4 regions of the Duganella sp. GW821-FHT07G03 genome follow, and region 3 is predicted to be linked to each of the others. Evidence: predicted binding sites of a transcription regulator. Region 3 holds the regulator's gene; each other region holds the start of a gene.

Region 1 (7,970 bases), on a different contig from region 3:
GCCGAAGCCCAGGTCGGCCAGCGCGTCGATGTAGGCGCCGTCCTTGTCCAGGCCGGCGGCCAGGCCGACCGGGTTCTTGAACGTAATGCCCATCACGGTGCGCGGGTCGGCCTTGGGCTGCTTGACCAGCTTGGTCAGGCCCAGGGCGGCGGCGCGCTTGAGCGCGGGAAGGGTGAAATGGTGGGCGGCTTCGGCGTCCATCGAAAACAGCAGCGGACGGGCCAGCGAGTACAGGAATTTTTCGGACATGGGGGAGCTCTTGTTGTAGTTCCCCGTATTTTATCAGGCGTCCAGCACGCTCCACACGCCGCGCATGCGCGCCTCGAGCGGCTTGAAGTTGGTTTTGTAGGACATCTTGGGACTTTCCTTGATCCAGTAGCCCAGGTAGACATAGGGCAGCTTCAACTCGCGCGCCTGGGCGATCTGCCATAAAACGTTGAAGGTGCCGTAGGAAGCGCCTTCGATGTCGGGATCGAAGAAGGTGTAGACCGACGACAGGCCGTCCGACAGCACGTCGATGATGCTGACCATGCGCAGCGTGCCGTCGGGCTCGCGAAACTCCACCAGCCGCGTGTTGACCCGGCTTTGCAGCAGGAATTGCGCGTACTGGTCGCGGCTGTCCTGGTCCATGCCGCCGCCGGCGTGGCGCTTGCTCTGGTAGCGCAGGTAGAGGTCGTAGTGCTCGTCCGAGAACGACAGCGTGGCCACGCCCGCCGTCAGATTGCCATGCCTGGCCCGGGCACGGCGCTGGCCGCGGTTGGGGCTGAACTGCTCGGCCACCACCCGCACCGGGATGCAGGCCTGGCAGCCGTCGCAATACGGGCGGTAGGTGAAGATGCCGCTGCGGCGGAAGCCGTTCTTGACCAGCTCGGAGTAGACGTCGGCGTTGATCAGGTGCGAAGGGGTAGCCACCTGCGAACGCGCCTGGCGCGCGTCCAGATAGCTGCAAGGGTAGGGCGCCGTGGTGTAAAACTGCAGCGTCGCGAAAGGCAGATCGTTCAGGTGCGTCATGCACGTCCTATCGAGGGCGGGTGGTTTAGACCTATGATAGCGCCAAGTCTACCAAGGCGCTTGTCACCTTTAGCTTAACTGTCCGCAGCCAGTGGTGCAATGGGTTCCCACACGGTGATCTGAGGCAATTCAATAGTGTTGCGCAGATGCGCCAGGAATTGCGCGCGGGGAATCGGGGCGGCGCCCAGCGAGGCCAGGTGGCCGGTCTCCTGTTGGCAATCGATCATCTTTACACCGTGCTGGCGCAGGAAGCGCACCAGGTAGGCCAGCGCGATCTTGGAACCGTCGGTGACGCGGGCGAACATCGATTCGCCATAGAACATGCGGCCGATCGACACGCCGTAGGCGCCGCCGACCAGCTGGCCGTCCAGCCACAGCTCGGCCGAGTGGGCGTATCCCAGCCGGTGCAGGCCGGTGTAGCCGGCGATGATGTCTTCCGAAATCCAGGTGCCGGGGCCGTCCCGGCGCGGCGCGGCGCAGGCCCGCATCACCGGCTCGAAGGCGCTGTCGAAGCGCACCTGCCAGCGGCCGCCGGCGGCCATCTCGCGCTCGACCTTGCGCAGGGTTTTCTTCAGGCTGTCCGAGATGCGGAACTGGTCGGTCATCAGCACCATGCGCGGATCGGTGCTCCACCACAGGATGGGCTGGCCTTCGGAAAACCAGGGGAAGATGCCGTTGCGGTAGGCCATCAGCAGCCGCTGCGGCGACAGGTCGGCGCCGGCCGCCAGCAGGCCGGGCGCATCGCTGGTCAGCGCCTGGGCGACGTCGGGGAAGGGGCTATCGGTTTCCAGCCATGGGATCATAGGGACAGCGTCACGTAATCAGAGGTCGGAACGCATGTTGCGGGTGATGTCCTGGGTGTGGAAGCCGTAGTCGCCGCCTTCGCGCATTCTGGCGCGGTCGGCGAAGAACAGTTCCAGCGTGGTGCGGATGGTGGGGAAGGCCAAGTCGTCCCACGGAATCTCCGCTTCGCTGAACAGTTGCACTTCCAGGCTTTCCTCGCCGGGGGCGAACTCCAGGTCCAGCAGCGTGGCCAGGTAGAACATATGGACCTGGTGCACGCGCGCCACGTTCAGCAGCGAGAACAGCTGGCCCAGCTCAATATTGGCGCCGGCTTCTTCCTGGGTTTCGCGGATGGCGCCCTCGGCGGTGGTTTCATTGTTTTCCATGAAGCCGGCCGGCAGCGTCCAGTAGCCGTGGCGTGGCTCGATCGCGCGTTTGCACAGCAACACTTTCAGTTCGCCGTCGCGTTCCCACACGGGGATGGAGCCCAGCACCATTTTCGGGTTCTGGTAATGGATGGTGGCGCAGTTGCCGCACACATAGCGCGGGCGGTTGTCGCCGGCCGGGACGGCCAGGCTGACGGGGGAGGCGCATTCGGAACAGAATTTCATAGAGGATAGCTCAGTCGGTAAGTAGGCTCACTTTGGCTACTTTACACCGATTGAAGCCGGTGCGGCATGACCTATGCCTATAGGTAACTGCATATATGCGGACTATCGCAGCCGATTTCAGGATAAATATTGCCTAAACCAATGAACTGCCCTATAATAACTACATACAGACGCGGGGTGGAGCAGTCTGGCAGCTCGTCGGGCTCATAACCCGAAGGTCACAGGTTCAAATCCTGTCCCCGCAACCAAATTTGAGAGCCGTTGATACCGCGAGGTATCAACGGCTTTTTCGTTTCCGCGACTGCAACATCCCCCTTTCCCTATAATTGACGTTCTTGTGGGGAGTGTTTTCATGCGAAAAATCCGACTGACCTCCATTCTTACCTTCTTGTCCATGCTGGCACTGGTACTGCTGCTGGCGGTGCTGAGCGCCTACTGCGGCGTGGGCGCCATTCCCGGCCTGGGGGATTTCAGGGGCGTGGCCGTCAGCGCGGCTGCGCTGCTGCTGGTCTATCTGTACGGACTGCTCATATTTCGACTTTTCTTGTGGGCGCAGCCCCTGCATGACGGCAATATCGAATTCGGTTCCCGGCAGGAGTTCATCTATCAGGTCTATGTCTTGTTTTACCTGATACTGTTCAACTCCTTGATACGCGGCGGAATTATTCCTATCCCCATCATGCGGCTGATCTATCTTGCGCTGGGCGCCCGCCTGGGCGCCAATACCTACAGCTCCGGCATCATCTATGATCCCTCGTTTGTGACGATAGGCGCCAACAGCGTGGTCGGCGAGACGGCCTTGCTGGTGCCGCATGTGATCGAGGGCGATACCTTGGGCCATTATTTCATCACGATAGGCGACCACGTGACGATAGGCGCGCACGCGGTGGTCTTGTCCGGCGTGACGATAGGCGATAACGCGATCGTGGCAGCCAATTCGCTGGTGGCCAAGGGCACGCGCATCGGCAGCGGCGAAGTGTGGGGCGGCAGCCCGGCACGCCGCCTGAAATAAAACCGGCGATAAAAAAAAGGCCGGCGCCCTGAGGCGCCGGCCGGTATCGATTGCCAGCCCTGACGACCGACTATTTCTTCTGCTCGCGGCGACGGCCCAGCGAACCCATGCCGAAGATGCCGGCGGCAACCAGTGCCAGGGTGGCTGGCTCGGGCACCGGTGTGAACGGCTGTGCGCCGTCGATATTCAACACGAATTGCGAGTCCGTGTTCGGACCGGTCGGGATGCCATTGACCAGCAGGGGGCGCGTGAAGGCCGGCGCGTCGGGGCCGGGGAAATTGAGCGTGGAGTCGAACCGGGTACCGGCCAGGGCTGGCGAGACATAGGCCGCGTTGGTGAACGAGACCGTGCCGATCAAAGTCGCCGAACCAACGCCGGTGGCGCCGGGCGTGCCGGACGTGCCGGTTGCGAGGAAGGTCGACAGCTCCGAATTCCAGGTGCCGGCAAGCATCAGCGCACCATCGGTAAAGCCGGTGCCGGCCGCTTGATTGGCATCGGGCGTGTTATCGAAATAGATCGACCAGTTGCTGCTGGTGGCGGGGGTGAAGGTGATCGCCACCGAGGTGCAACCTGCGGTAAGGCAGGTGGCCCGTTCGTGCAGGGTGGCCACCGTGGTCAGCTCATAGGTGCCGATGGCGGGGCCGGGCGCCCCCACACGCAGATCCGGCGTCGCCGAGGTGGTGCTGATGGCTGCGGCAAAGGCTTGATACGTCAGCGTGAAATCGACGAAATCGCCGACATGGTTGGCGGGGGTGAGGGTGAATCCCTGGACCAGGCCCGCGCCGTTCTGATGCCAGTCTATCCCCGTGAAGTTCTGCAGCACGCCGTCGCCGCCCAAAGGCGAAGGGGCGCCGGGTTCGCCTGGGTTGCCGCCGATGAGCACATTGGCGGCGCTGGTGGTGTTGAGCGTGGTCGCCTGGGCTGCGCCGGCCGCAACTAGCGCTCCCAGCAGAGCGCCTAGTATGACTGATTTTTTCATTTTGTTTCCTTCCGTGATGATTGGAGTACCGCTACGCTAGGGTGGGGTTTCAATACCGTGCCGACCAGTTGGAGTCAGCTATCCACTACTAAGCAAATGCCAAGCCATGATCGAAGGAGACGCTAAGTCTATGTTTCCAAAGTGTCTTTTTTAAATTCTGCCGATGCGACGAGCCAGCGTGTAAAAAAAACCGACAGGTCCATGCTTACCAGGACGCCAGCATCGCCTTCACCTCGGCGCGTTGCGGGAAGTCTTTGTTGGCGGCCAGCAGTTGTTCGAACTGGAGCCGCGCGGCGCGCTTGTCGCCGGACTTCATCAGCGCCAGGCCGAGGTGGTAGCCGATGTCCGGCACGTCGGGCGTCAGGGTCCTGGCTTGTTTCAGCAAGGGCAGGGCGCGGCCCGTTTCGCCTTGCTCCAGCAGGATCCAGCCCAGGGTGTCGAGGATGCTGGGATTGGCGCCGGCCAACTGGTAAGCCCGTTCGGCGGTGGCCAGCGCGCGTTGGTCCTTGTCCTGCTGGTAGGCCCAGGCCAGGTTGTTGAGCGCCACCGCATTTTTCGGGTCTTGCTGGACGATGGCCTCGAATGAACTGATCGCCGGCTTGTAGCGTCCGGCCGCCAGATCGGCACTAGCCTGGTAGAAGCGGAAGCTGGGATCGCTTGGATGTTGCTGCAACCATTGGGCGGCATGCAGGCCCGCTTCCCTGGTTTTGCCAGCCAGGAGCAGGGCCTGGTGGATCTTGATCGCCAGCGGCGGCAGCTGGCTCATCTTGTATGCCCGCTCGTAGGCGCGCAGCGCGTCTTGCGGTTTGTGCTGGGCCATCCAGATGTCGCCCTCCAGCGTCAGCCCCGCTGGCAGCTCGGGTCGCTGGCGCTGCACGGTTTGGGCGATGGCGAGCGCTTCCGCGTAGTTCTTGCCATCGACCAGCAAGGTCGTCGCCAGCACCTGGGCTTCGAACCAGTCTTCCTTCAAGCGCAAGGCTTTCTTGACTGAATCGAGGGCGCCGTCGTTGTCCTTGAGCGCCACCTTGGCATAGGCGATGCGCAGCTGCACGGCGGCCGACGCCGGCTGCAAGGCGGCCAGCTTGGTATAGCTTTCCAGCCCCGCCTCGTAGCTGCCGTTCGCCGTCTGGATCTGCGCCAGCAGCGCCAGCGCGTCGGGATCGGCGGGATGGCTGGCCTGGACGGTCTGGGCCAGCTTCAGCGATTTTTCCCTGGCGCCGCTGCGCAGGTAAAGCGTCGCCAACTGCAATGCCGGGGTCAGGGCTTCGGGATGGTCGGCGCTGGCGCGTTCCAACCAGCGCACCGCTTCCGCGCTGTTATTCTGTGTCAGCGCCAGCTTGGCCAGGCCCGTCATCAGACCCAGGTTTTTCTTGTCCTTGGCGAGCGCTGCTTCGTAACGCTGGCGGGCACGTTCGGGCTTTTTTTCCACCAGGTCCATTTGCGCCAGATTGTCGAGCGCCGGCAGGTAGGCCGGGTCCAGCGCCAGCGCCTGCTCGAAGCCGGCGCGCGCGCCGGCCAGGTCGTGCTTGGACAAGAGGATGCCGCCTTTCAGATTTTGTACCAGCGGATTTTTGCCGTCGTGTTTTTCCATGGCCGCCACCGCCAGCAGCGCCTTGTCGTATTCCTGGTTGCGCAAGTGGGTCATCGCCAGCAGGATGCCGGCCTTGCCGTTCTTGTCATCCAAGGCGGTCGCCTGTTCCAGTTCGGCCACCGCGCGCGCCGATTCGCCGGCGCCCAGGCGGCTCAATCCCAGCGACGTGTGCAAGCTGGCCGCTTGCGGCGCCAGATCGCTGGCGGCCTGGAAGTAGTCGGCCGCCTTGGCGAAATGCCGGCCCTGCATCTGCGCCTGTCCCGCCAGGGCCAGCAGTTCCACGTCCGTCTGATTGGCCTCCAGCAGCGGCCCCAGCACGGCGATCGCGTCGTCGCTCTTGCCGCTTTTCAAAAGGATGCCGGCCAGGCGCTTGCTGGCGTAGACATGGCGCGGATTGGCGTCGAGAAATTTGCGCAGCGTCAGCTCGGCCTCCAGATATGAGCCCATGGCCGTTTGCACGGACCCCATCAGGAGCAAGCTCGGCATGTGATCGGGCATCACCCTCAAGATCAGCTGCAAGGCATCGCGCGCCGCCGGATACCTTGCTTCCTGAAACTCGAGCAAGGCCTGGGTGTACAGCACCGGCAGGTTGTTGGACGAGATCTTGCGGGCGGCATCGATTTCGGCGCGGGCCTCGGCCAGTTGTTTGACCTGGATCAGCAGGGTGGCGCTATCGATATGGGCTTGCGAATTGTTGGGCTGGAGGGCCAGGATTTGCTTGTATGCCAGTAGCGCCGCCGCGGTTTTTCCTTGCATGCGCAACAGGTCGCCCTTGAAACGCAGGCAGTCGATATTGTCGGGATGCTTGGCCAGCGCGCGTTCGATATGTTGCGAGGCAAGGTCGAGGCGGTGCGACAGGGCGGCGATCCTGGCCTGGCCCAGCATGGCGTCGGCCAGGTCCGGGTTTTTCGCCAGCATATCGTCGAACAGCTGCCGGGCCTGCGCGGTGTCGCCCAGGCTCAGGTAGGCGTTGGCCCGCAGGACCAGCAGCTCCGTCTGATGCGGGCTGGATGGATCGGGTTTGATGTCGTCGAGCAGCTTCTTGAATTGCCCTTGCATCAGCATCACCTTGCCCAGGCGGGGCATGATTTCCGCCGCGGCCATGCCCAGCGCCTGGGCCTTGCGCACTTCTTTCTCGGCAGATGCGGCATCGCCCGCTTCGATATAGACCTCGCCCAGCAGCAGGCGGGCGCGCGCGTTGTCGGGGGTTTTCTGCAGCGCGTTTTTCAGCTCGATGATGGCCGCCTTGGTCTCGCCCTTGAGGCGGTATTGCCGGGCTTGGGCCATCAGGCTGTCGGTGTCGCGCGCGCTGTTGCAGGCGCCCAGCGTCAGCGTCAGCAGCATCAGGGCCAGACGCGCTGCGCGGCCGCGCCGGCCGGTCGAATTTTTGCTGGATCGTATCATCGAGGTCTCCTGGACGTGGGGGCACCTCGACGATCTTAGGTCGCAATATGGACCTCGGCCTTACGCTTGATCAAGCCAGCGTGGCGTAGGCGGTCCTGATGTAAGCGAGCATGGCGGGGGTGATCCAGGTGCCGCTCAGCAGCGCGGGTTCCTGCTCGTGGGCGGCGCGGATCTTGGCCAGTGTGGCCGGGTCGCCGCCGATCTGCGCCATGTAAAGCGTCATCCAGCGCTGCGCCAGCGCCTGCGCCGACGGCGCGTCGTGGGCGACGCCGTCCTCCAGATGCTGATGCACGCCGGCGATCAGCGTCATCCACTCGTACTGGTGCTTGCCGCTGTTGTCGCGCATGGTGCGCATTTCATCGGGATCAAGGTAGCGCGCGTAGATGCCCAGCTTGCGCGCGCCCAGCGCGGTCGACACATATTCCTTCATCGCCGGCGTGATGCGGGTTTGCTGCTGCACCGTGAGCTCCTGGTCCAGCATGTCGGTGATGCGCAACGCGAGTCCGGGATGGGCGTTGGTATCGTGTTGCAGCGCCTGCATCCAGCGCTCCGCCAGTTCGCCCGCGCGCGGATCGTCCG
Region 2 (7,970 bases), on a different contig from region 3:
TTGGCCTGGATCGCGGCCAACCGGGCGAGATGCGCATGGTGCATTTTGAGAAGCACGGTGCGCGCCTGTTCCTCGTGCAGGAAAATACCAACTTCATCGCCGCCTCGGCGGACAAGGATGAACGTGCCGCCGTCGCCGAATCGTTCGCCAGCGGCGTGCTGTGGTCCGGCGAAATCCTCGCCAGCGAAGGCGAGCGCCATGTGATCGACTTCTCCAGCTTCCTGCTGGCGGATCGGCACGGCGTCGGCGCGCGGCTGACTGCGACCAAGCAGGGCGCCTACCAGATCGATGCGGCGCGCAGCGCGGTGCTGGCGGAGCAGGCCAAGGCCTTCCCCGACAACGTCGAACTGGAAGCACTGCTGACCTTTGCGGGCCCCGGACAAGCGGAGTACGTGCGCCAGGTCGCGGCCGATGCCAGCAGCCTGTCGCTGCGCCAGCGCATCAGCATGGTGCGCCTGCCTGCGGCGGGCTGGCAACCGCGCAGCTATCATCCGTATTCCGGCGGCTTCGACGTCAACTACTATGATTTCGCCACGCCGCTCGCCAGCAGCATCGACGTGCACTGGCAGGTACGCCACCGGCTTGAGAAAACCGATCCATCCGCTGCGGTCAGCACCGTCAAGAAGCCGATCGTCTATTACGTCGACCGTGGCGCGCCGGAGCCGGTGCGCTCGGCGCTGATCGCCGGCGCTTCATGGTGGGCCAGCGCCTTCGAGAAGGCCGGCTTCAAGGACGCTTACCGCGTCGAACTGCTGCCCGAAGGCGCGGATGCGATGGACATCCGCTACAACGTGATCCACTGGGTGCATCGCGCCACGCGCGGCTGGTCCTACGGGAACGCGCTGGCCGATCCGCGCACCGGCGAGATTATCCGAGGCGCTGTGACGCTCGGCTCGCAGCGCGTGCGCCAGGACATCCTGATCGCCGAAAGCCTGCTCGCGCCATATGGCAAGAACGCCCCGGCCGACAAGCAGAAGCTGGCCGAAGCGATGGCGTTGGCGCGCCTGCGCCAGTTGGCCGCGCATGAAGTCGGCCACACGCTGGGCTTTGCCCACAACTTCGCGGCCAGCCGCATGGGCAATGGCTCGGTGATGGACTATCCGCACCCCATCCTCAAGCTGGACGCCAAGGGCAACGTCGATATCGCCGATGCCTACGGCGTCGGCGTCGGTCCGTGGGACGACTACATCGTCAAATACATCTACGGTGATTTCGGCGGCGGCACGCAGGAGCAGGCCGCACTGGCCAAGCTGCGCGCCGAGGCCCGCGCGGCCGGCATGCTGTACTCCAGCGACCAGGACGACCGCTCGCCCGGCTCCAGCCACCCCGACGGCTTGCTGTGGGACTTCGGTCCGGACTCGCTCAAGACCTGGGACCAGCTGGGCGCCGTGCGCCAGCGCGCGCTCCAAACCTTCTCGGTCGACGTGCTGCCCGACGCCCGCCAGATCGGCGAGCTGGAAGCGCGGCTGGTGCCGGTCTACCTGCTGCAACGCTATCAAGGCGAAGCGCTGGCGCGCCTGATCGGCGGCGGCGATTTCGACTACGCCAGCAGCGGCGACGTCAAGGCCGGCCTGGCCAAGGCGGGCATCAAGGCCACGCCGGCGGCGGTGCAGCGCCAGGCCCTGAACCGCCTGGCGGACAGCCTGCGCGCCGAATACCTCGCCTTGCCGGCCGGTGTGCTCGATATCCTGACCCCACCGGCGATGGGCCATGAACGCAGCCGCGAGTACTTCGCCACCCGCATGGATACGGTGTTCGACGCCTTCTCGATCGCCGAGGCGGGCGCCGCGCAGACGGCCGGCTTCCTGCTCGACCCGGCCCGCATCAACCGCGTCGCCTGGCAGCACGCGCGCGACGCGCAGCAGCCGGGCGTGCAGGAAGTGCTGTCGCTGCTGCTGCAGAAAACCTGGAAGCGCGAGCCGGTGCCGGCCTCCGTGGCCGGCGGCGAGGCGGTGCAACTGGCGGCCAACTGGGTGCTGATCGACGCCACCTTGAACCTGCTCGACGGCGGCAAGCTGCATCCGCAGGTCGACGCGGAAGTGCGCCAGTCCACGCGCGAACTGGTGCAGTGGCTGCAAAAGAACCCGGGCAAAGGCGTCACCGCCGACAGCCGCAAACAGGCGGCCGTCCTGATTGCCGCCTACCTGGCCGATCCTCGCAGCGTCAAACTGCGCGCCATGCCGGCCATTCCGCCGGGGGCGCCGATCTGACCTCAAAACCCGTGCGCACCAAAATGATGCCTTATTTCGGTGCGCACGGCCTTGGTGCATGCCCATGCACAAAATAAAAACACCTTGAAATCAAGCACTTAAAATTTGCACCAAATTGGAACGATTATTGCTTTTATCGATACTCGCAACTAATTTTTGCATTATTTTGGGGAGAGATTTTGATGGGTGGATACAAAGACGGCGCCGACGCATTGTTCATATTGCTTGGCGCCATCATGATTTTGGCCATGCACGCCGGCTTCGCGTTCCTGGAGCTGGGCACGGTGCGCAAGAAAAACCAGGTCAACGCGCTGGTCAAGATCCTGGTGGATTTCGCGGTATCGACGATCGCCTACTTTTTCGTCGGCTACAGCATCGCGTATGGCGTCAATTTCTTCTCCTCGGCCGAGGTGCTGGCCGCCAAAAACGGCTATGAGCTGGTCAAATTCTTCTTCCTGCTGACGTTTGCCGCCGCCATCCCGGCGATTATCTCGGGCGGCATCGCCGAACGGGCGCGCTTCCATCCGCAATTGATCGCCACCGCGCTGTTGGTCGGCCTGGTGTACCCGTTCTTCGAGGGGATCGTCTGGAACCACCGCTTCGGCGTGCAGGAATGGCTGGCGTCCGTGTTTGGCGCCGAGTTCCATGACTTCGCCGGTTCGGTGGTGGTGCATGCGGTGGGCGGCTGGATCGCCTTGCCGGCGGTGCTGCTGCTGGGCGCGCGCCGTGGACGCTACATGAAGAACGGCGCCATCGCCGCCCATCCACCGTCGTCGATTCCTTTTCTCGCGCTGGGCGCGTGGATTTTGACGGTGGGCTGGTTCGGCTTCAACGTCATGAGCGCGCAAGCGCTGGACAAGATGAATGGACTGGTGGCCGTCAACTCGCTGATGGCGATGGTCGGCGGCACGCTGGTCGCGCTGCTGATGGGGAAGAACGATCCCGGCTTCGCCTACAACGGCCCGTTGGCCGGGCTGGTGGCCGTCTGCGCCGGCTCCGACCTGATGCACCCTCTGGGGGCGCTGGCCACCGGATGCATAGCGGGCGCCGTGTTTGTCTGGATGTTCACGCTGGCGCAGAACAAATGGAAGATCGACGACGTGCTGGGCGTGTGGCCGCTGCACGGCCTGTGCGGCGCCTGGGGCGGCATCGCCGCCGGTATCTTCGGCCAAAAGGCGTTGGGCGGCATCGGCGGCGTATCGTTGGCGTCCCAGCTGGGCGGCACCTTGCTGGGCGTGGCGATCGCCCTGGCCGGCGGCTTTGCCATCTACGGCGTGCTGAAGGCGACGCTGGGCCTGCGCCTGGATCCGGAAGAAGAGTTCCAGGGCGCAGACCTGTCTATCCACCGCATCAGCTCCACGCCGGAGCGTGAAGCCAATTGGTAGCTTACGGTATGTGGCTGACTGCACCGCGTTGCAGCACATAGTCGCCAGCGCTGGGGGCTGTGAAGTACAGCGTGCCGGCTTCGGGCTTGACTTCGTACTGCACCGGTTGACCGCCCACCTTGGCGACGGACCATATGCCTGTGCCGAGGTCAGTGACCAGCACTTGGACTGGCGAGCTGGACGCCGTCAAGGTAAAGCTGGCCGAGGAACCCAACTCCTTACCGTCCTTGGTGAAGAGCACCGCACGGTCCTGAATCTGCACGCCGGACATCACGTCGGATACGATGGCCGTCGTAGGTAGCGCAGCCGGGCCGCCCGTCGCGTCCATCACCTGCATGACATTCAGGAAGGTGTCCGAGGCGGCTTTGGTGGCGGGCGATATTTCTACTCGCCATGCTCCGGCTTCTTCCGTGTTTTTGACATAGGCGGCGTAGATAGGATAGTTGCTACCCTGGACCGTGTACTCGTTGCCGGCTCCGCCCACTGCTGTGATAACGGCGTTGGCGCCGGCTGGCAGCAGGGTGCGATTGACGAGCTGGCCGTTGTAGCCGACAGTGGCATCCACCCGTTTGATCGTGACGGTATCACCGGCGATCTGCGGTTGGGATTGGCTATGCAACAGCCACGTCTTGGTAAAGCTGTCATTGCTCGACGTAATTTTGTCGAACACGATCAGCGCGGCAGGGTGCGCCGTGTCATTCAGATTCAGGAAAACGAAAGAGCGTTTGACTTCGCTCACCTTGGCCGAATACGCATTGGTCAGGTCGCCCTTCAGATAGCTGTAATCCGGCTTGACCGGGTCGGGGCCGAAGTCCTGCTTCAGTACGCTGGCTACAACGGAACTGCCTTTGGCTGGGCCGTCCAACAAGACATCGGCCGGCGCAGTGCCGAGCAGCTCCGCCTGTGAAAACGACTCGGCTCGATTTTGCGGATTGACCCAGCGCTGGCCGCCGTCATTGGCGCTTGCCTGGAAGGTCTCGGCGGGATCGAAGATTAACAGGCTGTTGTGCGCGATCGTCCGCTTTTGATAGTTCATGTCGTGCAAGCCGCCATAGCCCTGCGTTGGACAGTCCTTCACTCCGGGACAGTTGTCCTTCAACCCCTGATAAATACCGGATGCCGTGGCCAACCCGCCCTTGTAGTAAATCTGGAATTGTCCGGCATCCAGGTGTTGGTGATTCCTGTACTGGACGCTGCCAATCTTCATGCTCGCAACCACGGCGCCAGAAGTCATTTTTACGCCGTCGGACCAGCCGGTACGCGCTACCATCATTCCGTACGGTTCCGGGAAATACTTCGTCAATGGCAGCGATTGCGACACTTGCTCTGACAGCTGCGTATCGCGGAACAGCACGTGCCAGATGTCGTCCAACGCAGCGGAAGTGATGTTGATTTGCTCCGCTACCTTTTGCTGCAACACCATCTCATGCTTCAGAATGGGATCGCTGTAATAGCTCGATGCCAGCAGGTACGGCACTGGCTCAGACCAATACTGGGTGTATTGCATGTATTGCGAATGATAGACATCGCCGTCGCGCAAGAACTGTCCATCCGGCCTGCGCATGTAGATCCAATGATACGGCGTCATTTGCTGCGCCGGATCGAACAGCTTATTGCTACCCATGCGGCGGAAGATCCAGGATGCGAACATGTCGCCGATATAGCGCACCGGCCCGTAGGAGACGCCCTGGTGGTGCGCGTGCGCCGGGTAAGTATAGTTACGCGGCTCGATGTAGTCGGCAAAGAAGCGGCCGGCCACCAGCTGATAAATGGCCGGTGCTTCGTCGTAGAAAGCGACGGCGGCGCCGAGTTGGTCGCGCATCAATAGCGTTTCGCTGCCATGGCCTGTGACCGATCCCTCCTTGGTCGGCGGGAAGCCGATCTCCATTTTTCCGGCGATTTCTACGAACTTGTCAATGAATAACTGGCGCTGATCCGTACTCAGCAGCGGGTAGCACCAGTCGTAGACTATGGCTGAAGTCAGAATGGTGTCGCCGCGCGGTCTGCCATCGTCATCCGGGACGTTGAAATTAACGGTAGTAATAAAGTTGCTCATCATCGCGACCGCTTGCGCACCGCTGGCCTGGTTGCCATCAAGCAGATAATAGAGCGCCTTGGCCCTGATCGATGCCAGCACTGCCGAGCTGTAATTGGATTTGGTCGTATCCGCAGGCGGTGGCAGGACGCCCGTCCCGGGGGCAGCCACGGCGGCGTCCAGGCGGTGGCGTATCAGCTGCAGTTCGGGGGCCGTGAAATGGCTGCGGATTTCGGCAAGGTCGGATGGCATGGCAAACAGGCGCGGGTGGCCAGCGGGCGGCGTGATTGGTAATGCGGCGGGATTAGTCCCAACGCCGGTGGGCATAAATGAAGGCAATGCCGTAACGAAGATGCGGTCCAGTCCAAAATTTTCTGAGAAGGGAGTGAACTTGAGCGTCTGCTTGCCCTTCGTCAGTGTCCGAGTCGTCGCGTACCATCGCCACTCATCGGAGGTGCTGGGCATGGTAACGTTGGGGTTTGAAACCTGCTCCGTGAAGAGGCGCACGGTCCTGGAGCTCAGGTCTTTGGCCAGCCCCCTTATCCAGATTTTGTAGTTGCCGGAATAAGGAATGTCGACATCGTAGGAAAGGTCGAGCAGCCCTTTTGTCGCGGCCATGTACTTGCTACCCGAGGCGGTCGGGCTGCTAGTCAACTTCCACGATGCATTTTCTGGGATGGACTCCGCCTCGATCATCGTATTGACGGGGTAGGATGCGGCAAGAACGTGGGCACTTGCTGCTGCTATGCTCACGCTGAGGATGGTGCGGATAAAACGAGGGGATGGCATTGAACTGGCTCCTTGCAATGTTTACTAATTTATAATTGCAAGGATGATAACGCCAAAATCAGGGCGCCGCCAGTGCCGATGGTCAGCGGTATTCGTGGCGCGGCCTATCGGCCACACTCTATAAAAAAAATACAAAATAATTAATAGTGACATGTCATAATTGTTTTTTTACCTGAATTTTGTGAGGCAACATATGAAGCTCAATCGTATCAGTGCTTTGCTCGTCGGCACATTGTCGTTGGTCGGAGTTATGTCTGCGGCAAACGCAGAGATCCTGGAACTAGACGGCGCGCACGTCCGATTTTTCTACGATAGCGACCTGTGGGGTACTAACGCCGCCACCGTGATCGGTGACACCATCATGTTTGCAATCAGCCCGACCTATTCGATGACCGGGCAGGTCACGCAACCAGGTAGCATTTATTTCGACAGCCGCTCTGGCAATTCCGAATCGGCATTGACCGTGGTTGCCAAAACCGGCTATGAGGTCAAGCTCGGCGTCACGACCGAAATGACCGGCCGCTACCGCGCGATCGGCGGCGACAGCAATGTATCGGCCTCCGGTGTCGGCCTCATCGGTGGTGGCGCCTACGACGGCAGCAGCTACCACGGTTTCGGAACGCGTGAACAATACGGCGTATCGAGCCAGTTCAATTCGGGGCAGCAAGGCAATATGTCCACCTCGGACACCTTCGTTGCGGCTTCTGGACGTTCTTACCAGGCACTGCGGGCCGGCGTGCAGCTCAGTACCGGCATCGTCATCAACGAAGTTGGCGAATCGGAGATCCAGTTCGATGCCTATCGCTACCAATTCAACGTCATCGCCGTGCCTGAGCCGGGTCAATATGGCATGCTGGCGCTTGGCGTGTCGATGTTGGCACTGCTGGCGCGCCGTCGCCGCGCGAACCAGCGCAAGGACATCGACGGCTGACCAGCCTCGGGGCCTTAGCGGTGTATCACCACCAGCAGCGCCTTCGCCTCGGTCTTGCCGACGTTGCGGATGATGTGCTGCTGGTCCCCCGGGTAGCGCGCCGTGCTGCCCAGCTTCATCTTCTTCTTGTCCGGTCCGACTTCCACCTCCACTGAGCCATGCAGCAGTGTCAGGTGCTCCTGCGCGCCGGGATCGTGTCCTTGCGAAGCCAGTTCGCCGCCCGGCGCCAGCGTCAGTTCATACCATTCATATTTACTGGCCAGTTCCAGCGGACCCAGGATGCGCAGCACGTAACCGGCGTGATGGCCGGGCAGGGTGGGGATTTCGTGCGCCTCGATCACGCGGACGGTCTCCGTCTGGCGCTCGGCCGTCGCCAGCAATTCGCCGATCTGTACGCCCAGTGCATTGGCCAGCCGCCAGGTGATGGCGATGGTCGGATTGGCCTTCTCACGCTCGATCTGCGACAGCATCGATTTGGAGACGCCGGCGATGCGCGACAGATCCTCCAGTGTCAGGCCACGGGCCAGGCGCAGCCGCTGGAGGGCGGCGCCGACTTCTGGAGGTGCATTCGTCGAAACGGGTGTTTTCATTGTTTTATTCGGCAGATGGGCTAAATTTCA
Region 3 (7,970 bases):
CGGTGCGCGAAGTGTGCGAGCTGCTGATGCACGCGCAGGGTACGTACGAGCGCGTGATGGCGCAGTTCCTGGTTTGACGAGGATCGAGCATGCGTAAAAAAACAGCCCATCGCTGGCAGCTTACCGTCATCATGATGGTCGGCGTGTTTGTCGCCGTCGGCAGCTTCTGGCTGGTGCAGGTGGTCAACCAGGCCGGCCAGGATGCGCAGGTGGACCAGCATCGCAATGAGCCGGACTACATCATCGACCGCTTCAGCATGGTGCGCATGAACAAGGCCGGCCAGCCGGCCTACATCATCTCCGGCGACAAGCTGACCCACCGGCCGGTCGACGATGCCTCCGACATCGACAAGCCGACTGTGCACAGCCTGTCCGGCGACCAGCCGCCGATGAATATCAATGCCGACACCGCCCATGTCGACCAGGGCAATACGCGCGTCAAGCTCAACGGTAATGTGAGCGTGGTGCGTCCGGCCGGGCCGCAAGCGCAGGCGATGCGCATGACCACGCCGGCGCTGACCGTCTACCCGGACGAAGAACGCATGGAAACCGCCAGCCCGGTGGCGCTGGAAATGGGCAACGCCAGCGCCAATGGCGTCGGCATGAAGGCCAATAACGCCACCCGCGCAGTGCAGCTGGGCGGACGCGGACAACTGACGATGCCGCCGCGCGCCGGCCATTGAGGAAACAATGATGATGAATGGAATGACGATGAAGAAACTGATACTCTCGGCGGCGATGTTGTTGATGGCGGCCGGTGTGGCCCACGCGGAAAAAGCCGATGCCAACAAGCCGACCAAGATCGATTACGACGACCTGCAAATCGACGACGTCAAGCAAATCAAGACGCTGATCGGCAATGTCGTGCTGACGCGCGGCACCTTGCTGATGAAGTCGCCGAAGGCGGTGGTGACCACCGATCCCGAAGGCTATAACTTCGTCGTGCTGACCAGCACGCCGGGCACGCTGTCGACCTTCCGCCAGAAGCGCGACGGCGCCGGCGACCAGTGGATCGAGGGTGAAGCCGAGCGCATCGAATACAGCGACAAGACCGACCTGGTCAAGCTGTTCTCGAAAGCCAGGGTGCGCCAGCTGGAAGGCCCGCGCATGACCAGCGAAGTCAACAGCGAGTTCATTTCCTACGACAGCCGCACCGAACATTTCGACGTCAAGAACAACGTCTCCGGCGTCAGCAAGCCGGGCGCCGGCCGCGGCACCATGGTGATCCAGCCGACCATCCGTCCGGCCGCGCCGGCGGCACCCGCACCGGCCGCATCGACGCCGCCGGCCACGGAGAAGTAAGCATGGAACCATCCTGCGGTAGCACCCTGATCGTGCGCGGCCTGCAAAAGACCTATGGCAAGCGCCAGGTCGTGCATGACGTGTCCCTGCAAGTCGAATGCGGCGAAGTGGTGGGCCTGCTCGGCCCCAACGGCGCCGGCAAGACCACCTCGTTCTACATGATCGTCGGCCTGGTGCCGTCGGACGCCGGCAGCATCGATATCAGCGGCACCGATATCTCCTCGCTGCCTATCCACCGCCGCGCCTCGCTCGGCTTGTCCTACCTGCCGCAGGAAGCGTCGGTGTTCCGCAAGCTGACGGTGGAAGAAAATATCCGCGCCGTCCTCGAAATCCAGAAAGTGGACGGCAAGCCTTTATCCAAGGCTGCCATTGATGAACGGCTCAATACCCTGCTGGCCGATTTGCAAATCGAAAAACTGCGCGAGAACCAGGCGCTGTCGCTGTCGGGCGGCGAGCGCCGCCGCGTGGAGATCGCGCGCGCACTGGCGACCAACCCGCGCTTCGTGCTGCTCGACGAACCATTCGCCGGGGTCGACCCGATCGCCGTGATTGAGATCCAGCGCATCGTGCGCTTCCTCAAGGAACGCGGCATCGGCGTCCTCATTACCGATCACAATGTGCGCGAGACGCTGGGCATCTGCGACCGCGCATATATCATCAACCAGGGCACGGTATTGGCTTCAGGCCGGCCAGACGACATCATCGCCAACGAATCGGTGCGTCGCGTGTATCTGGGTGAACACTTCCGCATGTAAAACCCATGAAACAGTCTTTGCAACTGCGCACGTCGCAGCACCTCGCGCTGACACCTCAGTTGCAGCAGTCGATCCGGCTGCTGCAGTTGTCGACGCTGGAGCTGCACCAGGAACTGGAACAGCTGCTGACCGATAATCCGCTGCTGGAGCGCCTCGACGACCCGCTGGACCGCTCGCTGCGGCTGCTGTCGGACGGCGCCATCAGCCAACAAGCCCCGGTCGGCGACGCGCCGCCCGAGGGCCCGCCCAACGCCCAGGAGGCGCCGGCCGCCGACGCCGACAACTACGACGGCCCGGCCGCCGACACCGAAAGCACCAGCAGCGACGCCGATGTCGACTGGAGCGACGCCGGCCGCAGCAAGGCGCCCGACGACGAGGACTCGCGGCCGCAACTGGAGGCCAGCCACTGCACCTTGCGCGAACACCTGATGGAGCAGATGCGGGTGACGGTGCTGGAGATGCGCGACCGCGCGCTGGTCGAGCTGATCATCGACGCGCTGGACGAAAACGGCTACCTCGAGGAATCGCTGGAAGAAATCCTGGCCCGCCTGCCGGAAGAACTGGAACTGGAGCTCGACGAATTGCAGACCGCCTTGTCGATGCTGCAAAGCTTCGATCCGATGGGCGTGGGCGCGCGCAACGCGTCCGAATGCCTGGCGCTGCAGATCAAGCGTCTGCCGGCGATTCCGATGGTCACGCGGCGCATGGCGCTGGCGATTGTTGAAAATCATTTGACCTGGTTTGCCCAGCGCGATTTCAACAAACTGAAGAAGGCGCTGCTGTGCGACGACGAAGATTTGCGCGAAGCACAAACCGTCATCCGCCAGTGCAATCCGCATCCGGGTTCGGCGTTCGCGTCGGACGTGTCGGACTACGTGGTGCCGGACGTGATCGTCAAAAAAGCGCGCAACGGCTGGCAAGTGAGCCTGAACAACGACGTCATGCCGCGCCTGCGCGTGAACGCCATGTACGCCAACCTGCTCAAGCAGGGAAAAGGCGAGGGCGCGATGGGCGCGCAGCTGCAGGAAGCGAAGTGGCTGATCAAGAATATGCGCCAGCGTTTCGACACGATTTTGCGCGTTGCACAAGCGATAGTAGAACGACAAAAGAACTTTTTCTCCCATGGCGCGGTTGCCATGCGCCCCCTTGTGCTTCGTGAAATTGCTGATACACTGGGTCTACACGAGAGCACTATTTCTCGTGTAACAACTCAAAAATATATGCTGACCCCGCATGGCATGTTTGAGTTGAAATATTTCTTTGGTAGCCATGTCGCCACCGAAGCGGGGGGGGAAGCAAGTTCGACGGCGATACGTGCACTCATCGTGCAATTGACAGGAGCAGAAGACCCGAAAAATCCTTTATCCGACAGTAAGATTGCGGACATGCTGGGAGAACAAGGCATGGTGATTGCGCGACGCACTGTTGCCAAATATCGCGAAGCGTTGAAGATCCCGCCAGTCAGTCTCCGTAAATCTTTGTAGTTACTTGGTTCCTGCGCGCCCGGCGGTAATGGGCTCCGCACTAACCGTAAGAAGCGACATTATCTTTAGGAGTGTGTATGAATCTCACCATCAGTGGACATCATCTCGAAGTGACCTCGGCCATCCGTGAATACGTGCAGAACAAGCTGGAACGCGTCACCCGCCACTTTGATCAAGTGATTGATATTGCTGTCATCCTGACTGTAGATAACCTCAAAGAGAAAGAGAAACGCCAGAAGGCTGAAATCAACCTGCGCATGTCGGGCAAGACCGTCTACGTGGAAAGCCTGTCGCAAGACCTGTACGCCGCCATCGATACCTTGATCGACAAGCTGGATCGGCAGGTCATGAAGTACAAAGCCAAGGTCCAAGAGCACGGCCACGATGCGATCAAGCATCTCCCGGATAGCTACGAACCCGCTGCCGCCGCCCTATAACAACGGCCCCGGCACCATCCAACTAAGGGCGCAGAGGCGCCCTTTTTTGCGCCCGCAGTAAAATAGGGTTTTCACCACGACCCTAGAGACTCCATGAGCGAATACGTCCACACCAGCGTCAGCAACGGAACCGGCTTCATCACGCTGGACCGGCCCAAGGCCTTGAACTCTTTGTCGCTGGCGATGGTGCGCGATATCACGGCGGCGCTGATGGCGTGGCGCGACGACAGCGGCGTGGCCGCCGTGGTCATCCGCAGCAGCAGCGAAAAGGCCTTCTGCGCCGGCGGCGACATCCGCTTCTTCTACGACGCCGGCCGCGCCACGCCGCAGGGCGGCAGCGCGTTGGTGGAGGATTTCTTCACCGAGGAATACGCGCTCAACCACCTGATCCATTTTTATCCCAAGCCCTACGTCGCGCTGATGGACGGCGTGGTCATGGGCGGCGGCATGGGCGTGGCGCAGGGCGGTCCTGATTGCCGCGTGCGCATCGTCACCGAGCGGACCAAGATGGCCATGCCGGAAGTGAACATCGGCCTGTTCCCGGATGTGGGCGGCAGCTATTTCCTGGCGCGCGCGCCGGGCAAGTTGGGCTGCTACCTGGGCGTCACCGGCGTCACCATCGGTGCGGCCGATGCGCTGCATGCGGGGCTGGCCGATCACTTTGTGCCGGGCAGCGACATGGCGGCGCTGTCGGCGCTGCTTGAGTCGACGCCGGGCGCGGGCTTGGCCGAGGCCATCGCGGCTTTCGCGGCGCCGTTCAGGGCCGCTGCCGGCGACAGCAAGCTGGCGGCCGAGCGCGCCGCTATCGACCGCCACTTCGGCGCCGGCTCGGTGCCCGCCATCATCGCCTCGCTGAAAACCGACGACAGCGCCTTCGCGCAAAAGACGCTGCAGGTGATGGCCACCCGCTCGCCGCTGATGATGTGCGTGACGCACGAGCTGGTCCGGCGCGGCGCCGCAATGGGCGTGGCCGATTGCCTGCGCATGGAGCGCACGCTGGTGCGCCACAACTTCGAGGACGGCGAAGTGATCGAAGGCGTGCGCGCGCTGGTCATCGACAAGGACAACGCGCCGCAGTGGAAGCCGGCCTCGCTGGACGAGGTCGACGAGGCGATGGTGCGGCGCTTCTTCCAGCCGGTGTGGCCGGACTACGCCCACCCGCTGCGCCACCTGGACTAAGCGCCGATGGCCGTGGAACTGGACCGACTCGACATCCAGATACTGAACCTGCTGCAGGAGGACGCCAGCATCCCGCTGCGGCGCATCGCCGGGCTGGTGCACGCGTCCGCCGCCACCTGCCAGCGCCGCATCGCGCAGTTGCGCGCCAGCGGCGTGCTGGTCAAGGAGGTGGCGCTGGTGGACCGGGTGCGCGTCGGCCGCCCGCTGACCGCGTTCGTCACGGTGCAGCTGGAGCAGCAGAATACCTCGCTGTTGAAAATGTTCGAGTCGCTGATGCGCGAAGAGCCCGACGTCATGGCCTGCTACGAAGTGGCGGGCGAGTTCGACTTCATGCTGGTGGTGACGGCGGTGTCGATGGAAGCGTTCCAGGCCTTCACCCGGCGCGTGTTCACGTCGAATAATAACGTCAGCAACTACAAGAGTTTGCTGGCCATGAACTGCGCCAAGTTCGAGACCAAAGTGCCGCTGTGAAGATCGAGTAATTCTTGCATCGCGGCGGGTGAGATTGCAATGTTGTCTCACCGCCGCTCAGTATGATGGGCCTTCCAACTTCAGGAGGACAGCATCATGATCGACCACGTTTCCATCGGCACCCGCGCACTGCCGCGCGCCACGGATTTCTACACCGCCTGCTTCGCGCCGCTGGGCTACACCTTGCAGCACAGCGACGCCACCCAGGTGATCTACGGCGCCGATGGCGCCTGGAGTTTTTGCCTCTACCCGTCGGTGAGCGAGGACGTGCTGGCCGGCGACCGCGCCCATGTGGCCGTCGCCGCGCCCAGCCGGCAGGCGGCCAGGGAGTTTTTCGACGCGGCGATGGGGCTTGGCGCGACACCGCTGCGCGAGCCCGGCTTGCGGCCGGACATCAACGAGCGCTACTTCGGCACCATGATCAAGGACCCGGACGGCCACACCATCGAAGTGGTGCACTGGAGCCGCTGATCAGGCCTGTTCGCGGTGGCGCAGGATGACGCGTTCGGATTGCTGGAAGTAGGCCGCCAGTTGCTCGGCCATGAAGACCGAGCGGTGCTGGCCGCCGGTGCAGCCCACCGCCACCGTCAGGTAGCTGCGGTTGTCGGTCTTGAAGGACGGCAGCCATTTCTCGATGAAGACGCGGATGTCGTTCATCAGGTCCAGCGCGCTCGGCTGGGCGTTGAGGAAGTCGATCACCGGCGCGTCGCGGCCGGTCAGCGGACGCAAGGTCAGGTCGTAGTAGGGGTTCGGCAGCGCCCGCACGTCGAACACGAAGTCCGCGTCCAGCGGCACGCCCAGCTTGAAGGCGAACGATTCAAAGAACAGGATCAGCGGCGCCCGCTCGATTGCCACCAGGTCCTTGACCCAGGCGCGCAGCTTGTTGGCGCTCAGCTCCGAGGTGTCGATCACATGGCCCAGTTGTTCGATGGCCGACAGCCGCTCGCGCTCTTCCGAAATGCACTCGATCAGCGTGCGGCGCGCCGCCGGGTTATGGCCCGGCCGCAGTTCGTGCGACAGTGGGTGGCTGCGCCGCGTTTCCGAGAAGCGCGCCACCAGCGAGTGCGTGTTCGCGGTCAGGAACATGACCTTGACGTCGTGCCCCAGCTCGCGCAGGCGCTCGACGGCCGCCGGCAGCGTGGCCAGCGATTCGGCGCTGCGCGCGTCGACCGCCACGGCCAGCGCCTCCAGACCGTCGGCGACCAGGGTGTCCACCAGGCTCGACAGCAGGGCTGGCGGCAGATTGTCGACGCAATAGTGTCCAGTGTCTTCCAGGACGTTCAGGGCCACGGACTTGCCGGAGCCGGAAATACCGGTAATGAGTACGATGCGCATAGGCCACGATGATACCGCAGGCCGGACTTACTTGCCCAGAATGACCATGTTTAGTTTTCGCAATGATGCGGAAAAGCTATGGGTGCCGGCTTAGTCGCCGCTCATCGCTTGTCTTTGACGCTCCATGAATTCCTGCAGCGTATCGATGCCGCGCAGTTGCAGGATGGTGTTGCGCACGGCGGCTTCCAGCAGCACCGCGATGTTGCGGCCGGCCGCCACCGGGATCACCACCTTGCGGATCGGCAGGCCCAGCACGTCTTCGGTCGGGAACTGGAACGGCAGGCGCTCGACTTCCTCGTCGGCCGCGCCGCGCCGCACCAGGTGCACGATCAGTTTCAAGCGCATCTTGCGGCGCACCGCGGTCTCGCCGAAGATGGCCTTGATGTCCAGCAGCCCCAGCCCGCGCACTTCCAGCAGGTTTTGCAGCAGCGCCGGGCAGCGGCCTTCGATCATGTTGGGCGCGATGCGCGAGAACTCCACCGCGTCATCGGCCACCAGGCCGTGCGAACGCGAAATCAGCTCCAGGCCCAGCTCGCTCTTGCCGAGGCCGGAGTCGCCGGTGATCAGCACGCCCACGCCCAGCACGTCCATGAACACGCCGTGCATGATGATGCGTTGCGCCAGCTTCTTCGACAGGTAGACGCGCAGGAAGTCGATCACCTGCGCGGCCGGCAGCGGCGTGGAGAACAGCGGAATGTTTTTCTCGTCGCAGATGGCGAGGATGTCGGGCGGCGTCTCCAGACCCTGGGCGATGATCAGCGCCGGCGGACCGCCGGCGATCAGCTCGCCGATGACGTGGGCGCGCGTCAGCGACTTCAGGCGCTGGTAGTAGTTGATTTCCTGGTGCCCGAAGACCTGGATGCGGCCCGGGTGGATGGTGTTCAGGTGGCCGACCTGGTCGGCGGCCGAGGCGACGTCGCCCGAGATCAGGCGTTCGCCGCCGGGGAAGCCGGCGAACCAGCCTAGCTGCAAACTTTCGCGATTGTCGTCGTAGAGGCGTTGGATCG
Region 4 (7,970 bases), on a different contig from region 3:
TCGATCGCGCCACCGGCTGGGGCAAGCAGTCCGACCCGGCCACGGTCACCAACGCGATGGTCGAGATGATGAGCGAAGACCTGCGCCCCGAAGTCAGCCGCATCAAGGCGCCGACGCTGGTGTTGGGCTCCTGGATCGCCTACAAGGACTACGGCACCAAGCCGATGTTCGAGCAGTTGTACAAGACCCAGTACCAGCAGCTGCCCAACGTGAAGGTGGAACTGGCCGACAACGCCCGCCACTTCATCATGTACGACGATCCGGCTTGGATGTATGATCGCATCGACAACTTTTTAAAATAAACCCATCATGACCAACGACCGTCCACTGCTCGCGCGCCTGAACTGGTACTGGCTGTGCCAGCTCGCCGGCTGGAACTTCCTGCCGCTGCTGATGCTGACCATGAGTCCGGGCGCCAACCACACACCGCGCCTATATGCCATAGCCGCTTGGGGCGTGGTGGCCGGGCTGCTGATTTCCGATGTCTGGCACCGGCTGCTCAAGCGCCAGATTCGCAATGGCGTGCGAATCAGCTGGAAGATGATGGCGGTCGCCATCCTGGTACTGGGCGCCCTTCACGCTGGCGTGCAGACGATAGGCTATCTGGTCATCAAACCGATGGGCGAAGTGCACGGCCTGGCCTGGGTGCCGGGTGTGTTGATGTTCTGGTGGGGCGTCTATTTGGTGTGGAACACCTTCTACATGGCGGTGCAGTCGCTGCGCCGGGCCAACCGCTTCGAACAGGAGGCGCTGCGGCTGGAGATCAGCGCCAAGGATGCCGAGCTGCGCGCCTTGCAGGCGCAGGTCAATCCGCATTTTTTCTTTAACAGTATGAACAGCGTACGTGCGCTGATTTACGAAGACCAGAACGCCGCCGCACAGATGATCGACCAGTTGGCCAGCGTGATGCGCTACGCGCTGCAATCGGGCCAGCACGACACGGTGCCGCTGGCGGCGGAAATCGAAGCCGTGCAGGCCTATCTGGCGATTGAAAAAATCCGCTTCGAGGAACGCATGCGGGTCAGCGTGGACATCGGACTGGGGCTGGACCAGGTGCGCATTCCGCCGATGGCCTTGCAGACGCTGGTGGAAAACGCCGTCAAGTACGGCGTCGAGACCAGCCCCACGGGCAGCGAGATCCGCATCCGCGCGCAGCGCATGGACGACGGCAAGATCCATATCGAGATCGCCAACCTGGGCGCCATCCTGCCGTTTGCAAATTCCACCAAGGTTGGCCTGGTCAACACCCGCAAGCGCCTGGCGCTGGCGCTGGGCGCCAACGCCAGCCTGGATCTGACTGAAAACAGTGGCTGGGTACGCGCCACGATGACCTTGCCGGAGGCCGCCTGATGCGCGCATTGCTGATCGACGACGAACGCCTGGCGCGCGCAGAGCTGCGCCGTTTGCTGGCGGCACACCCTGAAGTGCAAATCGTCGGCGAGGCGGTCAACGCGGCCGATGGCATCCAGCAGATCACCGCGCTCAAGCCGGACCTGGTGTTCCTCGACGTGCAGATGCCGGGCGGTAGCGGCTTCGACATGCTGGCCGCGCTGGAGGAAGCGCCGGAGGTGATCTTCACCACGGCGTTCGACCAGTACGCGTTGCAAGCCTTTGAAGTGAACGCGCTGGACTACCTGCAAAAGCCGATCCAGGCCACGCGCATGGCGGCGGCGCTGCAGCGCTGCGCGCTACGCTGCCGGCGCGCGCTGGAATACGCGGCGGCCGGCATCAGCGCCGTCGCGCCGGTGGCGGCAAAGAAACTCTTCATCAAGGACGGCGAGCGTTGCTGGTTCGTCGCCCTGCAGGATGTGCGCCTGTTCGAATCGGACGGCAACTATACCCGCGTGTATTTCGACCGCCACAAGCCGCTGATGCTGCGCTCGCTGAACCAGTTGGAGGAACGTCTGGATCCGCAACGCTTCTTCCGCGCCAGCCGGCGCCATATCGTCAACCTGGACTACGTCGAACGCGCCGCCCCCAACGAGGCCGGCGGCCTGGACCTGACCCTGCGCGACGCCTTGATGGTGGAAGTCTCGCGCCGCCGCGCCGCGCAATTCAAGAGTCTGGCCAGCTTGTAGGGCAACGCTGAGGACACACTGACTAAACAATCAAGACCTTCGATCGGAACTTTCTACGATCGGGCCCGTCTAACCCCTACCGATAACAGTATATGCGGTACTGATTATGTCAACTCATCTTGATTTGGAATAGTCAACATGAAACTTCCAAAAGAATGTCAGAGTTTGGACGATGTACGCACGGAGATTGACCGGCTGGATTCGCAGATTATTGCCGCGCTTGGCAGCCGCCTCGATTACGTCAAAGCCGCATCGGCATTCAAGGCCGATGAAAAAAGTATACCAGCGCCTGAGCGGGTGGCGGCGATGATACCGCCAAGACGCATGTGGGCCGTGAAAGCCGGACTTGAGCCGGACTTTATCGAAAGAATATTTCGCGAACTGATAGCCTGGTTTATCAATGAACAGATACTCTATTATCGATCGACAGCGCGCGGCTTGTCCCTGGATCGCGGCAACCTAAGACAGGCGCTGGACGCGGGACATGAGCGGGCAAAAGCGGCAGGCCGCCCGGTGTTGGTCAGCGTAACCCAGCGCATCGACGCTTTCGATCCGATCAAGGTGTTCGACGCCGCCCGTACTTCAGCAAGCCCGACGTTTTTATGGACGCAGGAAACAGCCAACTTCGCGATGGTCGGTGTCGATGCCGCCCGGGTGCTCGAAGGCCAGGGCCAGGACAGGTTTGCGCAAGTCCTTGCCGCCTGGCGCACCTTGCTGGACGGGGCCTTGATCGACAAGCCGGCAGGCGAACTGAACGCCGGCCCCATGCTCTGTGGCGGATTTTCTTTCGATCCAGAACAGACCAGGACGTCTCGTTGGCACGGGTTCGCGGATGCCTCGTTGATACTTCCGAAATTGCAATTAACGAAAGCGCTGGACGCCAGCTATTTGACGGTGAATATCATCGTCGAGGCGGACCAGCAGCCGGCGACGGAAGCGGCGCGGCTGGAACAGCTCTGGCAGCATATACTTGGCCGCACTGAACCGGATGCGGAAGTGGCAAGCACACCGGATCAGCTACATTACCGCAACGTCCTGCCTCCCACGCAATGGAAACAGCTGGTGCGGGATGCGGCGGCCACCATACGCGGCGGTGCCATCCAGAAAGTGGTACTGGCGCGGGAAGTACAAGCGGTCGGCACACGGCCATTCGCCGTCAGGCACGCCTTGCAAAGGCTGCAAGACATTTACCCGCAGGCCTACCTGTTCGCTATTTCGCGGGGAGAAAGCTGCTTCCTGGGCGCCACGCCAGAAAGGCTGGTGCGGCTGCACGCGAAAACGGTGGACGTCACCGCGCTCGCCGGCACTTGCCGCCGGGGCCGTTTTGTCCAGGAAGATCAACTGCTGGGCGAGCAACTGCTGAACAGTAACAAGGACAGGCACGAGCACGCGCTGGTGGTGGAAATGTTGCGCAACGCGCTGGATGCCTACTGCGAGAATCTGGACATCCCCTCGCAGCCGGTCCTGCTTAAACTCCAAAACGTACAGCATTTGTATACCCCGATCGCCGGGCGCTTGCGTAGCGACGCCCATGTGCTCGACCTGGTCGCTGCGCTGCATCCCACCCCTGCCGTCGGCGGACTTCCACGCTCGACGGCGCTGACGTATTTGCGCAACCACGAGCAGCTCGATCGCGGCTGGTTTGCGGCGCCGGTGGGATGGATGGACGCGCATGGACAAGGAGAATTTGCTGTGGCGCTACGTTCTGTACTGGTGAAAAATAATGAAGCATCCTTATTCGCTGGCTGCGGCATCGTTGGCGATTCGGAACCGGAAAGCGAATTCGCGGAAACGGAACTCAAGCTGCGTGCGATGAAGTTCGCCCTCGGGCAGGATGAACGACAGATGCAGTAAGCGCGGAAACGCCGCGGTATCCCGCACCGGCGAAAAATCCGGAAAATCCCGGATTTTTAGCCGGATATGCCAGTAGTGAGGCAAGCAATGCGGCTAGCAATGCGCCGCACTACGGCGCCGCACGAACGCCATCGCGCCCAAGCCGCCGCCGAGCAAGAGCAGGGTGGCCGGTTCCGGCACGGCCGCCAGCGATGTGACAGTCGCCGCGCTGCTGGTCAGCAGGCTGACGGTGTAATTCCCGGCGTTCAGCAGTCCCGAAGTGTCCGAGAACGTTCCGCTGAGCGGACCCGAGTCGCAAACGCTGGGCACACCGCTGTTGGAAGCGCAATTCACGTTGAGCACTGGCTGGCTGTCGTTGAAGACCGTATTGCCGGCAGCATCGTTAATCGTGAAGATGTTCGCAATCGTGCCCTGCGCGCCTTCGCCGTTGGCGGTGGTGGACGCGTAATACCGGAATGCGTCACTGAAATTGAAGGTGATGCGGCCCGGGCCCGTCAGCACAAAAGAAAACGCGATGGCGGCGTTCGCGGTATTCATCCCTCCCGACGATCCCGCTTTACCGGCCCCGGTGGTGACCCGCGCCTCGGCGACATTATTCACTTGGGGAACTCCGGCGGGAGAGAACGGGTTGCCGGCCGATGTATCGCTATCGCCGCGGGAGCCAACCATACCGCCACTGGATCCCGCCAAAAAAACGTAGTTGTTCTGGCCGGGCACGGGCCCCGTACCCGAAAAAGCTTCCAGCGCATTCGAAGCGCTCCCCAGCGGCACAGGGTCTTGAAAGACCGCCCCCGGGAAACCGGTGAACGTCGCAAAGTTGCTGGTATTGCGTTGCGGCGTACCTGTCACGCTAATGTTGGATCCCAGGCTCGACGTTATCGCAAAATTTGTCAGCATGTTTTCAGCAAACGCTATGGCGGTCGCTTGCGCACTGCCGGCAGCCCCGAATCCTGCAACCGCAATACCGATGGCGGCGGCTAGCGTTTTTTTCTTCAGTATTTTCGCATTCATGATGGTCTCTCTTATTTAAAATTTCCGAAGTAAAAATTTATAATGAAGAACAAGGCAAACAGAAACCCTTCCTTCAAAAATAGAATAAGCAGGAATCGCTCCAGTATTTTATTCCATATAAATCAATCACTTACGAAAAATAATAAATATTATTGGAGATCACTGTAAAAAAATATGACCAAGTAATTATTTATTATTTCCGGCTTTACTTTGCCTTATCCTGAAAGTAAAACGGGGGCAAAAAACGGGGTCAAGTCTGACATTCGGACACGAACTCAACCGTAGCGGTCCGCAAGGGCCGAGCTCGTGTCCGAATGTCAGACCCCGTTGTGACTACGTCCGCAACGCCTCGGCCGGCACCATGCGCATGGCGATCCAGGTGTGACGGGCGATGGCGATGAGGGCGATGACCAGCGTCAACGACAGGGCAAACAGCAAGGTCCAATAGCCTATCGGCGCGTGTTCGACATAGCGCGACAGGTAGCGGCGGATCGCGATCACCGCGATCGGCAACGCGATCACCGCCGCCGCCAGCACCAGCATGCCAATTTCCCGCACCACCAGCAAGCCAATGTCGGCGCCGCGCGCGCCGTGCAGCTTACGCATGACGATCTCCCTGGCGCGCCGCTGCACCGTGTTCGCCGACAGCACATAGGTGCCGAAGGCGGCGATCGCCAGCGCGATGCCGGTGGCGACCGACATCAACTTGGCCAGGCGGGCGTCATCCGCATAATTGGCAGCCAGTACATCGCCGGCGCGGATGATCTTGGGGATCGCATCCGGGAAAAAGCTGGGCCACAACGCCCGCGCGCTGCGCTCGACGGCCGCCGGATCCGTCGCTGCACGCACGCTCAACACCGTCCCCGCCGTCCACAGTTCATAGGCCGTCGCGATCGGCTTGTCGCGCAGCGAATGGAATCTCAACTCCGGAGCGATGCCGACGATGCGCTTGGAGATCACCCTATTTTCGAATCCCTTGAACAGCAAGGTCTGGCCGATTGCCGCCTCGGCGCTGGCGAAACCCAGCTCGCGCGCAGCGACCGCGTTCAGCACCACCGGCACCCGGTCATCCTCCTTGTCCACAGACGCCTGGAACAAACGTCCGGCCAGCGGCGCGATGCCGTAAAGCTCGAAGAAGTTCGCGCTGACCGATTTCATTTCCATCCCCGCGCTCTGCCCGCCGGGACGCGTCATGTCATGGGTCCAAGCCCAATCGAGCCGGCCCACCGGATCTTCCGATATCGCCACCCCGGCCACGCCTGGCTGCGCCGCCAGTGCCGAGTAAAAGCGCCGCGCCTGCTCGCTGTCCTTGACCCGTTCCGGCATATCGACAATCACGAACGGCGTCGGATCAAAACCGGGCGAGGCGTGCATCGCATAATGGGTTTGCCAAGCGACGGCAATCGTTACGCTGGCAAGCCCCATCGCGACCGACACCTGCAGCACAGTCAAGGCGCGCCGGCATTGCATGCTGGCGCGCGACTCCGTGTCGGGACGGCCGGCCAGCACCTGGGTCGGGTGTACGCGCAGCGCCACCCAGGCCGGATAGATCGCCGTCAGCACGCCGAGCAAACCACCAAGGCCGAACGCCGCGACCACGTTCCGCAACGAGAGCAGGCCATCGAGCTGGCGGTTGACCAATTGCGAAAAGACCGGCAACGCCAGCCAGGCCAGCACCAATCCAAGCGCGGTGGCCGTCAGCGCCACCAGCAGCGATTCGAGCAGGAACAGCAGCATGAGCTGCGCCACGCCGGCGCCGAGCACCTTGCGCATCGCCACTTCGCGCTGGCGCCGCAGCACGCGGACCATGCTCAGGTTGACGTAATTGATCGCCGCCATGGTCAGGATCACCACCGCCAGCACCGCCAGGGCGGCGACCAGCGCAGGATTGGCCCTGTCGCCGGGCGCCGATACAAAGCTGTTCTCCATCTTGTAATCAAAATAGGCATCGCGCAGCGGTGACATGGTGAGCTCAATCGCCTTGCGCTTGCCGAGGCGGGCGCGCGTCTCCGGCGAAAAATTCTGCATGCTCGGCGCGCTGTCGACCACTTGCTGCAAACGGTCGATGATCGCCGGCAGCGAGGCGCCGGGCTGCAGGCGCAGCAGCATCTTGCCCATCCAGCCATGCTCGCCGGTCAGCATCTCATGCCGGATATCCGGCCCGGCCACCAACGAGTTGACGCCGAAAAGCAGCTCGAACGGGATCGTCGTGTTGGCCGGCGGCGTCGGCACCACGGCGCCCACCTGCACGGTGTTCCCCTCCGCCAGCATGGTGCGACCCACCGCGTTGGTCGTGCCGAACAGACGCAACGCGCCGGCCTCGGTGACCACAAAGCGGTCAGGCTTGTCCAGCGCATCCGCCAGGTTGCCCTGCAGCGCGCGCAGCCCAAGCATCTCGGCAAAGCCTGGCATGACGGTCAGGCCGCGCACCGCGAAGATATTGCGATTGATCCGTACCGTCAGCGGCGTGATCTCCGGCCGCGCCGGGATGTAGACCACGGCGCCTGCCACGCCTGGCGTCTTCAGCGCAGGCTCGCGCAGGAACATCGGCACCACCTCTTGTAGGGGCGACGTCGGATCGACGTTGAAATGCTGCTTGACGACGTAGACCCTGTCCACATCCGGAAAATGGGCGTCGTACTCCATCGAGTAGCGCACAAAGCCAAGCAGCAGCAGGCACGCGGCCAGGCCGACGCCCAGGCCCAGCACCACCGCCAGCGTGTAGGCCGGCTCCTGCACCAGCGCGCGCCAGCCGATACGAAAATCTCTTAGCTTCATGTGATTGAAAATCCGTGGTGGGAAAACCCATAGCGTTTGCAACATCCATGCCACGGTTATCCAGGCGCTTGTATGGCCGCATTCGGGCGGCCGATGTTCGGAAGTGAACGTTATGGCTGTTCACTTCCGAACACTTTGCCTTACTTCGCCTTGATCGGGAAGGCCGGGTGCACCGGCCGCACCGGCGGGTTCTTCGCCAGTTCGGCCTTGATGACCTCTATCGCCTTTTCCAGCTGAGGATCGCGGCCG

Evidence for each region. Region 3 encodes sigma-54, which starts transcription at its own class of promoters, with help from an activator protein. Its sites were predicted from a motif close to TGGCANGNAANCTGCTTT; they were not measured.
Region 1: the regulator sigma-54 is predicted to act here: its motif matches at 4,486-4,503, upstream of pepA (flocculation-associated PEP-CTERM protein PepA).
Region 2: the regulator sigma-54 is predicted to act here: its motif matches at 2,327-2,344, upstream of AC07OK_RS13885 (ammonium transporter).
Region 4: the regulator sigma-54 is predicted to act here: its motif matches at 5,029-5,046, upstream of AC07OK_RS25905 (EDSAP-1 family PEP-CTERM protein).

What each region holds. Positions count from the first base shown of each region.
Region 1 covers NZ_JBWKQE010000012.1:107,096-115,065, reverse strand. The annotation lists gene AC07OK_RS16975 (quinone-dependent dihydroorotate dehydrogenase) at 1-249, opposite strand, end outside; gene AC07OK_RS16970 (arginyltransferase) at 283-1,011, opposite strand; gene aat (leucyl/phenylalanyl-tRNA--protein transferase) at 1,086-1,814, opposite strand; gene AC07OK_RS16960 (NUDIX hydrolase) at 1,833-2,405, opposite strand; tRNA gene AC07OK_RS16955 (tRNA-Met) at 2,577-2,653, shown strand; gene AC07OK_RS16950 (acyltransferase) at 2,758-3,417, shown strand; gene pepA (flocculation-associated PEP-CTERM protein PepA) at 3,488-4,396, opposite strand; gene prsT (XrtA/PEP-CTERM system TPR-repeat protein PrsT) at 4,602-7,391, opposite strand; gene AC07OK_RS16935 (MerR family transcriptional regulator) at 7,462-7,970, opposite strand, start outside.
Region 2 covers NZ_JBWKQE010000009.1:25,759-33,728, reverse strand. The annotation lists gene AC07OK_RS13890 (zinc-dependent metalloprotease) at 1-2,210, shown strand, start outside; gene AC07OK_RS13885 (ammonium transporter) at 2,393-3,595, shown strand; gene hepB (heparin/heparin-sulfate lyase HepB) at 3,597-6,419, opposite strand; gene AC07OK_RS13875 (PEP-CTERM sorting domain-containing protein) at 6,613-7,350, shown strand; gene AC07OK_RS13870 (helix-turn-helix domain-containing protein) at 7,365-7,940, opposite strand.
Region 3 covers NZ_JBWKQE010000019.1:62,840-70,809, forward strand. The annotation lists gene AC07OK_RS21885 (KdsC family phosphatase) at 1-77, shown strand, start outside; gene lptC (LPS export ABC transporter periplasmic protein LptC) at 90-683, shown strand; gene lptA (lipopolysaccharide transport periplasmic protein LptA) at 712-1,302, shown strand; gene lptB (LPS export ABC transporter ATP-binding protein) at 1,305-2,057, shown strand; gene AC07OK_RS21905 (RNA polymerase factor sigma-54) at 2,063-3,541, shown strand; gene hpf (ribosome hibernation-promoting factor, HPF/YfiA family) at 3,619-3,978, shown strand; gene AC07OK_RS21915 (enoyl-CoA hydratase/isomerase family protein) at 4,072-5,157, shown strand; gene AC07OK_RS21920 (Lrp/AsnC family transcriptional regulator) at 5,170-5,628, shown strand; gene AC07OK_RS21925 (VOC family protein) at 5,725-6,099, shown strand; gene rapZ (RNase adapter RapZ) at 6,100-6,963, opposite strand; gene hprK (HPr(Ser) kinase/phosphatase) at 7,054-7,970, opposite strand, start outside.
Region 4 covers NZ_JBWKQE010000026.1:38,334-46,303, forward strand. The annotation lists gene AC07OK_RS25885 (alpha/beta fold hydrolase) at 1-302, shown strand, start outside; gene AC07OK_RS25890 (sensor histidine kinase) at 310-1,350, shown strand; gene AC07OK_RS25895 (LytR/AlgR family response regulator transcription factor) at 1,350-2,078, shown strand; gene AC07OK_RS25900 (isochorismate synthase) at 2,217-3,932, shown strand; gene AC07OK_RS25905 (EDSAP-1 family PEP-CTERM protein) at 4,026-4,943, opposite strand; gene AC07OK_RS25910 (ABC transporter permease) at 5,277-7,721, opposite strand; gene AC07OK_RS25915 (S41 family peptidase) at 7,862-7,970, opposite strand, start outside.